Regions from separate parts of the Dyella sp. 01L423 genome, predicted to be linked through region 2. Evidence: riboswitches for the same ligand, from Rfam matches in the RefSeq annotation. Region 2 holds a riboswitch; the other holds the start of a gene.
What was found. A riboswitch is a leader RNA that binds a small molecule or an ion and turns the genes downstream of it on or off. The one in region 2 is predicted to bind cobalamin.

Region 1: another riboswitch for cobalamin. It lies ahead of AC1DMY_RS14770 (ribonucleoside-diphosphate reductase subunit alpha); the one in region 2 lies ahead of btuB (TonB-dependent vitamin B12 receptor).

Annotation. Positions count from the first base shown of each region.
Region 1 is NZ_JBFTSI010000005.1:133,418-136,825, reverse strand. It holds gene AC1DMY_RS14775 (type 1 glutamine amidotransferase domain-containing protein) at 1-669, shown strand, start outside; cobalamin riboswitch at 828-1,046, shown strand; gene AC1DMY_RS14770 (ribonucleoside-diphosphate reductase subunit alpha) at 1,198-3,408, shown strand, end outside.
Region 2 is NZ_JBFTSI010000004.1:309,542-312,949, reverse strand. It holds gene clpB (ATP-dependent chaperone ClpB) at 1-651, shown strand, start outside; cobalamin riboswitch at 1,207-1,447, shown strand; gene btuB (TonB-dependent vitamin B12 receptor) at 1,469-3,408, shown strand, end outside.

The DNA of each region.
Region 1 (3,408 bases), on a different contig from region 2:
TTCGGCCTGCTGTTGCGCGCCAACGGTGATGCACGGCGCGATTACGCGGCGCTTGAAAAGGATGTGGCGTTCAATGCGCCGATCGCCTGGGGTGCCATCGATGCCGAACGCTTCGATGGCTTGTTGCTGCCGGGCGGTCATTGCGCACGCGGCGTGCGCTCCTACCTCGAAAGCGAACAGCTGCAGCGTGTAGTGGCTGCGTTCTTCGCCGCCGACAAACCGGTGGCTGCGATTTGCCACGTGGTCGTCTTGGCGGCGCGCAGCCGTGCTGAGGACGGTCGCTCCGTGCTGCATGGGCGGCGCACGACGGCACTCACGTGGGCGCTGGAAAGATCCGCGTGGTCGCTCACCCGCATCACACGCTTTTGGGATCCTGACTACTACCGAACCTATCCGGACGGCATGGGTCAGCCGGCTGGCTATATGTCGGTGCAGCAGGAAGTGACGCGAGTGCTGGCTCGCGCTGACGATTTCCTCGATGTGCCACGCGACGCCACGCACCACCGTCGCAAGACCTCCGGTCTGGTGCGCGACAGCGACACCGACGACACGCCTGCCTTCGTCGTGCGCGATGGCAACTACGTCTCGGCCCGCTGGCCGGGCGATGTGCACCGGTTCGCCCGCGAATTCGCAGACCTGCTTGAGACGCAGGCCGAAACACGCCTTTGAGACCCGCATCGGAGACGCGGCACTTGCATCCTCCGCCAGTCACCGCGGTGCCCTCCCCCGTGAAAATTTCCTAGCATTTGCTAACTCCGCCCCCATCTTGGAGTTTTCGGGCTTATCCACGGTCAATCCACAATCTATTGGGTTGACCGACCCCATCCAGCCCGATATGTTGTGCCGGTCGGTGCCACTCTCAGACCTACGGTCGGAATGGCTTAATAGGGAACTCCGGTGCAAATCCGGGACTGCCCCGCAGCGGTAAGTGGAAACGAAAGCCCCCATCGCACTGGCCCTCAGCGGCTGGGAAGCGGGGGCAACTAGGCCGGGCCTCACCGCCCATGTCCACGAGTCCGAAGACCTGCCGGCACATCAGGGCCCAACGCCCTGGTGCGTAGTGACGGCTTCCGCGGGGAAGCGCGTCGATGCGCGGGGCGGCTGCCCTGCTGCTCGACCGTCCGCGAAACGTCACCTTTTTTTCAGCCCTGCGCGCGGGAGCAGGCGGTTGATGACCAAGCTTGGAGCGAAGTCGCGATGCAACCTATCGATACCACCGGACGCGAACGTGCAGACGATCGTGCCGACACTGCTTTTTCCACCGACACCGCCGTGGCCGATGCGCCGCGCACGGACGCGCCGTTTGCGCTGACCCCGCCGCACAACCCCGGCCAGATGCGCGTGACCAAGCGCAGCGGCCGCCAGGAAGTGGTGGACGTCAACAAGATCGTCCGCGCCGTGACCCGTAGCAGCGAAGGCCTGCACGGGGTCGACCCGATGCGCGTGGCGCTCAAGACCATCGGCGGCCTGTATGACGGCGCCACCACGCAGGAACTGGATCAGCTGTCGATCCGCACGGCCGCCGCGCTCACTGCCGAAGAACCCGAATACGGCCAGCTCGCCGCGCGCCTGCTGGGCGCGTTCATCGACAAGGAAGTGAGCGGCCAGGAAATCCAGAGCTTCTCGCAGTCCATCGCGCGCGGCGCGGAACTGGGCATCCTCAACGAGCGCCTGCGAGACTTCGTGCAGATCAACGCGCGCAAGCTCAACGACGCCATCGATCCGCTGGCCACGCGCCGCTTCGAATACTTCGGCCTGCGCACCGTGTACGACCGCTACCTGCTGCGCCATCCGCAGCTGCGCAAGGTGATCGAGACGCCGCAGCACTTCTTCATGCGCATCGCCTGCGCGCTCGGTGGCAACGAGATCGGTGAGACGCTGGAGCTGTATCGCCTGCTGTCCTCGCTGGAATACATCGCCAGCTCGCCGACGCTGTTCAACGCCGGCACCGCGCACGAACAGCTCAGCTCGTGCTTCCTGCTCGACTCGCCGGCCGACTCGCTGGAGTCGATCTACGAGAAGTACGGCGACGTGGCCAAGCTCAGCAAGTTTGCCGGCGGCATCGGCCTGGCCTACTCGCGCGTGCGTTCGCGCGGTTCGCTGATCAAGGGCACCAACGGCCATTCCAACGGCCTGGTGCCGTGGCTGAAGACGCTCGACGCTTCCGTTGCCGCGGTGAACCAGGGCGGCAAGCGCAAGGGCGCAGCCTGCGTGTACCTGGAACCGTGGCACGGCGACATCGAGGAATTCCTCGAGCTGCGCGACAACACGGGCGATGACGCGCGCCGCACGCACAATCTCAACCTGGCCAACTGGATTCCCGACGAATTCATGCGCCGCGTGGAGAGCGACGGCGACTGGTCGCTGTTCGATCCCAAAGTGGTGCCGCACTTCGTCGACAGCTGGGGCGAAATGTTCGAGCGCGCTTATCGCGAAGCGGAAGCTGCCGGCCTTGCCGTGAAGACAGTGAAGGCACGCGAGCTGTATGCCCGCATGCTGCGCACGCTGGCGCAGACCGGCAACGGCTGGATGACCTTCAAGGATCGCAGCAACGCCACCAGCAACCAGACGGCGAAGGCGGAAAACGTCATCCACCTGTCGAACCTGTGCACCGAAATCCTGGAAGTGACCAACGCCGACGAAACGGCGGTGTGCAACCTGGGCTCGGTAAACCTGTCGCGCCACGTGGTCGACGGTCAGTTCGATTTCGACAAGCTCGCCGGCACGGTGCGTACTGCCGTGCGCCAGCTCGATCGCGTGATCGACCTGAATTTCTACCCGATCGACACCGCCAAGGTCGCCAACAACAAGTGGCGTCCGGTCGGCCTGGGCGTGATGGGCTTGCAGGATGTGTTCTTCAAGCTGCGCCTGGCGTTCGATTCTGCCGAAGCGCTGGCCCTGTCGACGCGCATCGCGGAGGAGATCTACTTCAACGCGCTGTCGCAGTCGAACGATCTGGCGATGGAACACGGCGCGCACCCGGGCTTTGCGGAAACCCGCGCGGCCAACGGTGAGCTGCAGTTCGACTACTGGACCAATGCGCAGCCGAATGATCAGGCACGCTGGGATGCGCTGCGCGAGTCGATCAAGGCCAAGGGTCTGCGCAACTCGCTGCTGATCGCCATCGCGCCGACCGCGACCATCGCCTCGATCGCCGGCTGCTACGAGTGCATCGAGCCGCAGGTGAGCAACCTGTTCAAGCGCGAGACGCTGTCGGGCGACTTCCTGGTGGTGAACCGCTATCTGGTTGAAGAACTGAAGACGCTGGGCCTGTGGACGTCGGAAGTCCGCGACGCCATCAAGCTGGCCGAAGGTTCGATCCAGGGCATCGCTGCGATTCCGGAACGCCTGCGCCTGATCTACCGCACGGTGTGGGAGCTGCCGCAGAAGGCCTTGATCGACCTGGGC
Region 2 (3,408 bases):
CGCCTGATCGGCGCGCCTCCGGGCTATGTGGGCTACGAAGAAGGCGGCTATCTCACCGAGGCCGTGCGTCGTCGCCCGTACAGCGTGATCCTGCTGGACGAGGTGGAAAAGGCTCACCCGGACGTGTTCAACATCCTGCTGCAGGTGCTGGACGATGGTCGCCTCACCGACGGCCAGGGTCGCACGGTGGATTTCCGCAACACCGTCATCGTGATGACCTCCAACCTTGGCTCGCAGATGATCCAGGAGCAGGCGGGCGACAGCGAGGCCGATTATCTGCAGATGAAGGCGGCGGTGCTGGGCGTGGTGCAGGCGCACTTCCGTCCGGAGTTCATCAACCGACTCGATGAACTGGTGGTGTTCCGCCCGCTGGAGAAGAAGCAGATCCGCAAGATCGCGCTGATCCAGCTGACCTATCTGGAGAAGCGTCTGGCCGAGCGTCAGCTGCGCATGGAGATCAGCGACAAGGCGCTGGACCTGCTCGGCAATGTGGGCTTCGATCCGGTGTATGGCGCGAGGCCGCTGAAGCGGGCGATTCAGCAGCAGTTGGAGAATCCGCTGGCGCGTCAGATTTTGGAAGGGAAGTTTGCTGCTGGCGCGACCATCGTGGTGGAGGCAGAGCAGGGGCATTTGGTCTTCCACACGCAGTAACTGTGCTGGGTCGTTTGGAAGTTGCCGGTTGTGGCGCCCGTCCTGTGTGAGCAGGGCGGGCGTTTTGTTTTGCGTGGCCTTTCAAAGGCGCGCCGCTTTGCTCCCTCTCCCCATCGGGAGAGGGCTGGGGTGAGGGGCGGGTGCTCGCGGGACCGTCCCAACGTCGTCATCCCGGCGCAGGCCGGGATCCAGAGCCTCGGTGTTTGGTTGTCGCGTGGCCCGCCTGCCGCGGGCTTCCGTGCCGCTGCCGCGGCCCGGGTCACTTTCGCTTGCTTGCCCAAGAGAAAGTGACCAACGGAGAAGGGCCCCCCGGGTAACCCGACCGCCGCGTCATGCGGGGACCCCCAATGGCCAGAGCCACATCAAGAGCCAAGAACCGTGCGTTCTGGTGCGGGCGGAGCGGTTTTTTTGTGGGAGCGCACCCTGTGCGCGACGAACCTACGGAGCGATACATCCCAGCGTGGCTGTCGCGCACAGGGTGCGCTCCCACAGGAAGGCGTGCACGGACGAAACGGGGAGACGGCTCAACCCAACGGCCCCAGCCCCCACTCTGCTACCATGCGCCCCACCTGAGGTGACCCCCAGCCAGTCGGCTGGGAGTTGAAACGGGAATCCGGTGCGGCGCTGATGCGCCTATTCCGGAGCTGCCCCCGCAACGGTAGGCAGGCGCGATCCAGATGAGGATCGACGGAGCGACATCGAGCCACTGTGCCAAGCGCATGGGAAGGCGTCGTTCCGGAAGGCGTTTACGTCTTCGCCCGCGAGCCCGGAGACCGGCCTTGAGGTACGACCAGACAGGCGGTGGGCCGTGTCATGGATGTCGTGCACGCGCACGGCCGCCACGCTCCTCCTGCCTGTCTATTTCCCATGCGATCCGCGCGGGCAGGCGCGGTTGAGGAGCAGTACTTTGACCATCCGACTTTCCATGATCCGTCGCACCGCGTTGGCGACGGCGCTTTTGACCATCGTTTTGCCTGCGTTTGCGGACGACACGACCAACCTCGACGGTGTGGTGGTGACTGCCACGCGCACCGAGCAGACACAGAACCAGACGCTGTCCGCGGTGACGGTGATCGACCGCGCCGATATCGAACGCCTGCAGCCGTCCTCCCTGGCAGACCTGCTGCGCGGCACGCCGGGCATGCAGATCGCCAACAACGGCGGTCCCGGCAAGGCGACCAGCGCGTTCCTGCGTGGCACCGAAGCCGACCATGTGCTGGTGATGATCGACGGCGTCAAGATCGGCTCGGCCACGCTGGGCACGGCGGCGTTGCAGGACTTCCCGGTCGACCAGATCGAGCGCATTGAAATCGTGCGCGGCCCGTTCTCCAGCCTCTACGGCTCCGAGGCGATCGGCGGCGTGATCCAGATTTTCACGCGTCGTCCGGAAGGCGCCTTCGTGCCGTCCTTCAGCCTGGGCGTCGGCAGTTATAGCCATCTGAATGGCTCGGCCGGTTTTGCCGGCAAGAGCGGCGACGGCTGGTACTCGCTGGAGGCATCGCACGATCAGACGCACGGCATCAATTCCTGCCGCGTCGGTGCGGCCGAAGTGGGCGCAGCCTGCTTTGCCGACCAGCCGGACAAGGACGGCTATCGCAACAATGCGCTGACCCTGCAGGGCGGCTACAAGTTCGACGAACAGTGGGACGCCGATGTGCGCCTGTTCCGCAGCGAAGGCCACAACTACTACGACGGCACGTACACCGACTCCGACAAGAGCGCCACGCAAGTCGTGGGTGGCAGCGTGCACTACCGCCCGGCGTCCAACGTGAAGCTCACGCTCAGCCTCGGCACCAGCGGCGACTTCAGCAAGGACTTTTACCAGGGCGTGTACGTCGATCGTTTCGACACGCATCGCGACCTGGGTTCGTTCCAGGCGGATATCGGCTTTTGGGGTGGCCTGCTGACGACCGGCTTCGACTGGCAGCGTGACCATGTGGACAGCACGGCTGGTTACATGAATGCGTTTACCGGCGAGCCGGTGAACAGCCGCATCGATCGCGGCGGCTTCGTGCAATGGCAGCAGACCTTCGGCAGCCAGTCGGTGCAGGCCAGCGTGCGTCACGACGACAACAGCCAGTTCGGCAGCAAGAACACCGGCAGCCTGCTGTGGGGCTGGGACTTCACGCAGACGCTGCGCCTCACCGCGAGCTATGGCACCGCGTTCAAGGCGCCGACCTTCAACGACTTGTACTACCCGTTCTACGGCGACCCGAATCTCAAGCCGGAACGTTCGAGGAACTTCGAACTCGGCCTGCGCGGCAGCTACGACTGGGGCTACTGGTCGTTGAATGCGTTCCGCAACAACGTGACCGACCTGATCACCTACGACGCGGCGACCCAGGCGCCGGGCAATGTGGACGAGGCGCGCATCCGCGGTGCAGAAGGCGTGGTGAGCGGGCACGTGCTGGGCTGGCTGGTGACGGGCACGGGCACCTGGCTGGACCCGCGCGACGAATCGGCCGCGTACGAAGGCAACCTGCTGCCACGCCGTGCGCGACAGACCGGCAATATCGACCTCGACCACAGCTTCGGCGACTTCAGCGTGGGAGGCACGTGGTTCGTCTCGGGTCGTCGCTACGATGATCTGGCCAACCAGCATCCGCTGGGCGGCTATGCCATCACCAACCTGCGTGTTGCCTACGCCATCTCGCGCGATTTCAAGCTGCAGCTGGCACTGAACAATGCCTTCGGCAAGGACTACGAAACCGCCTGGTACTTCAACCAGCCGGGTCGTAACTACATGTTGACCCTGCG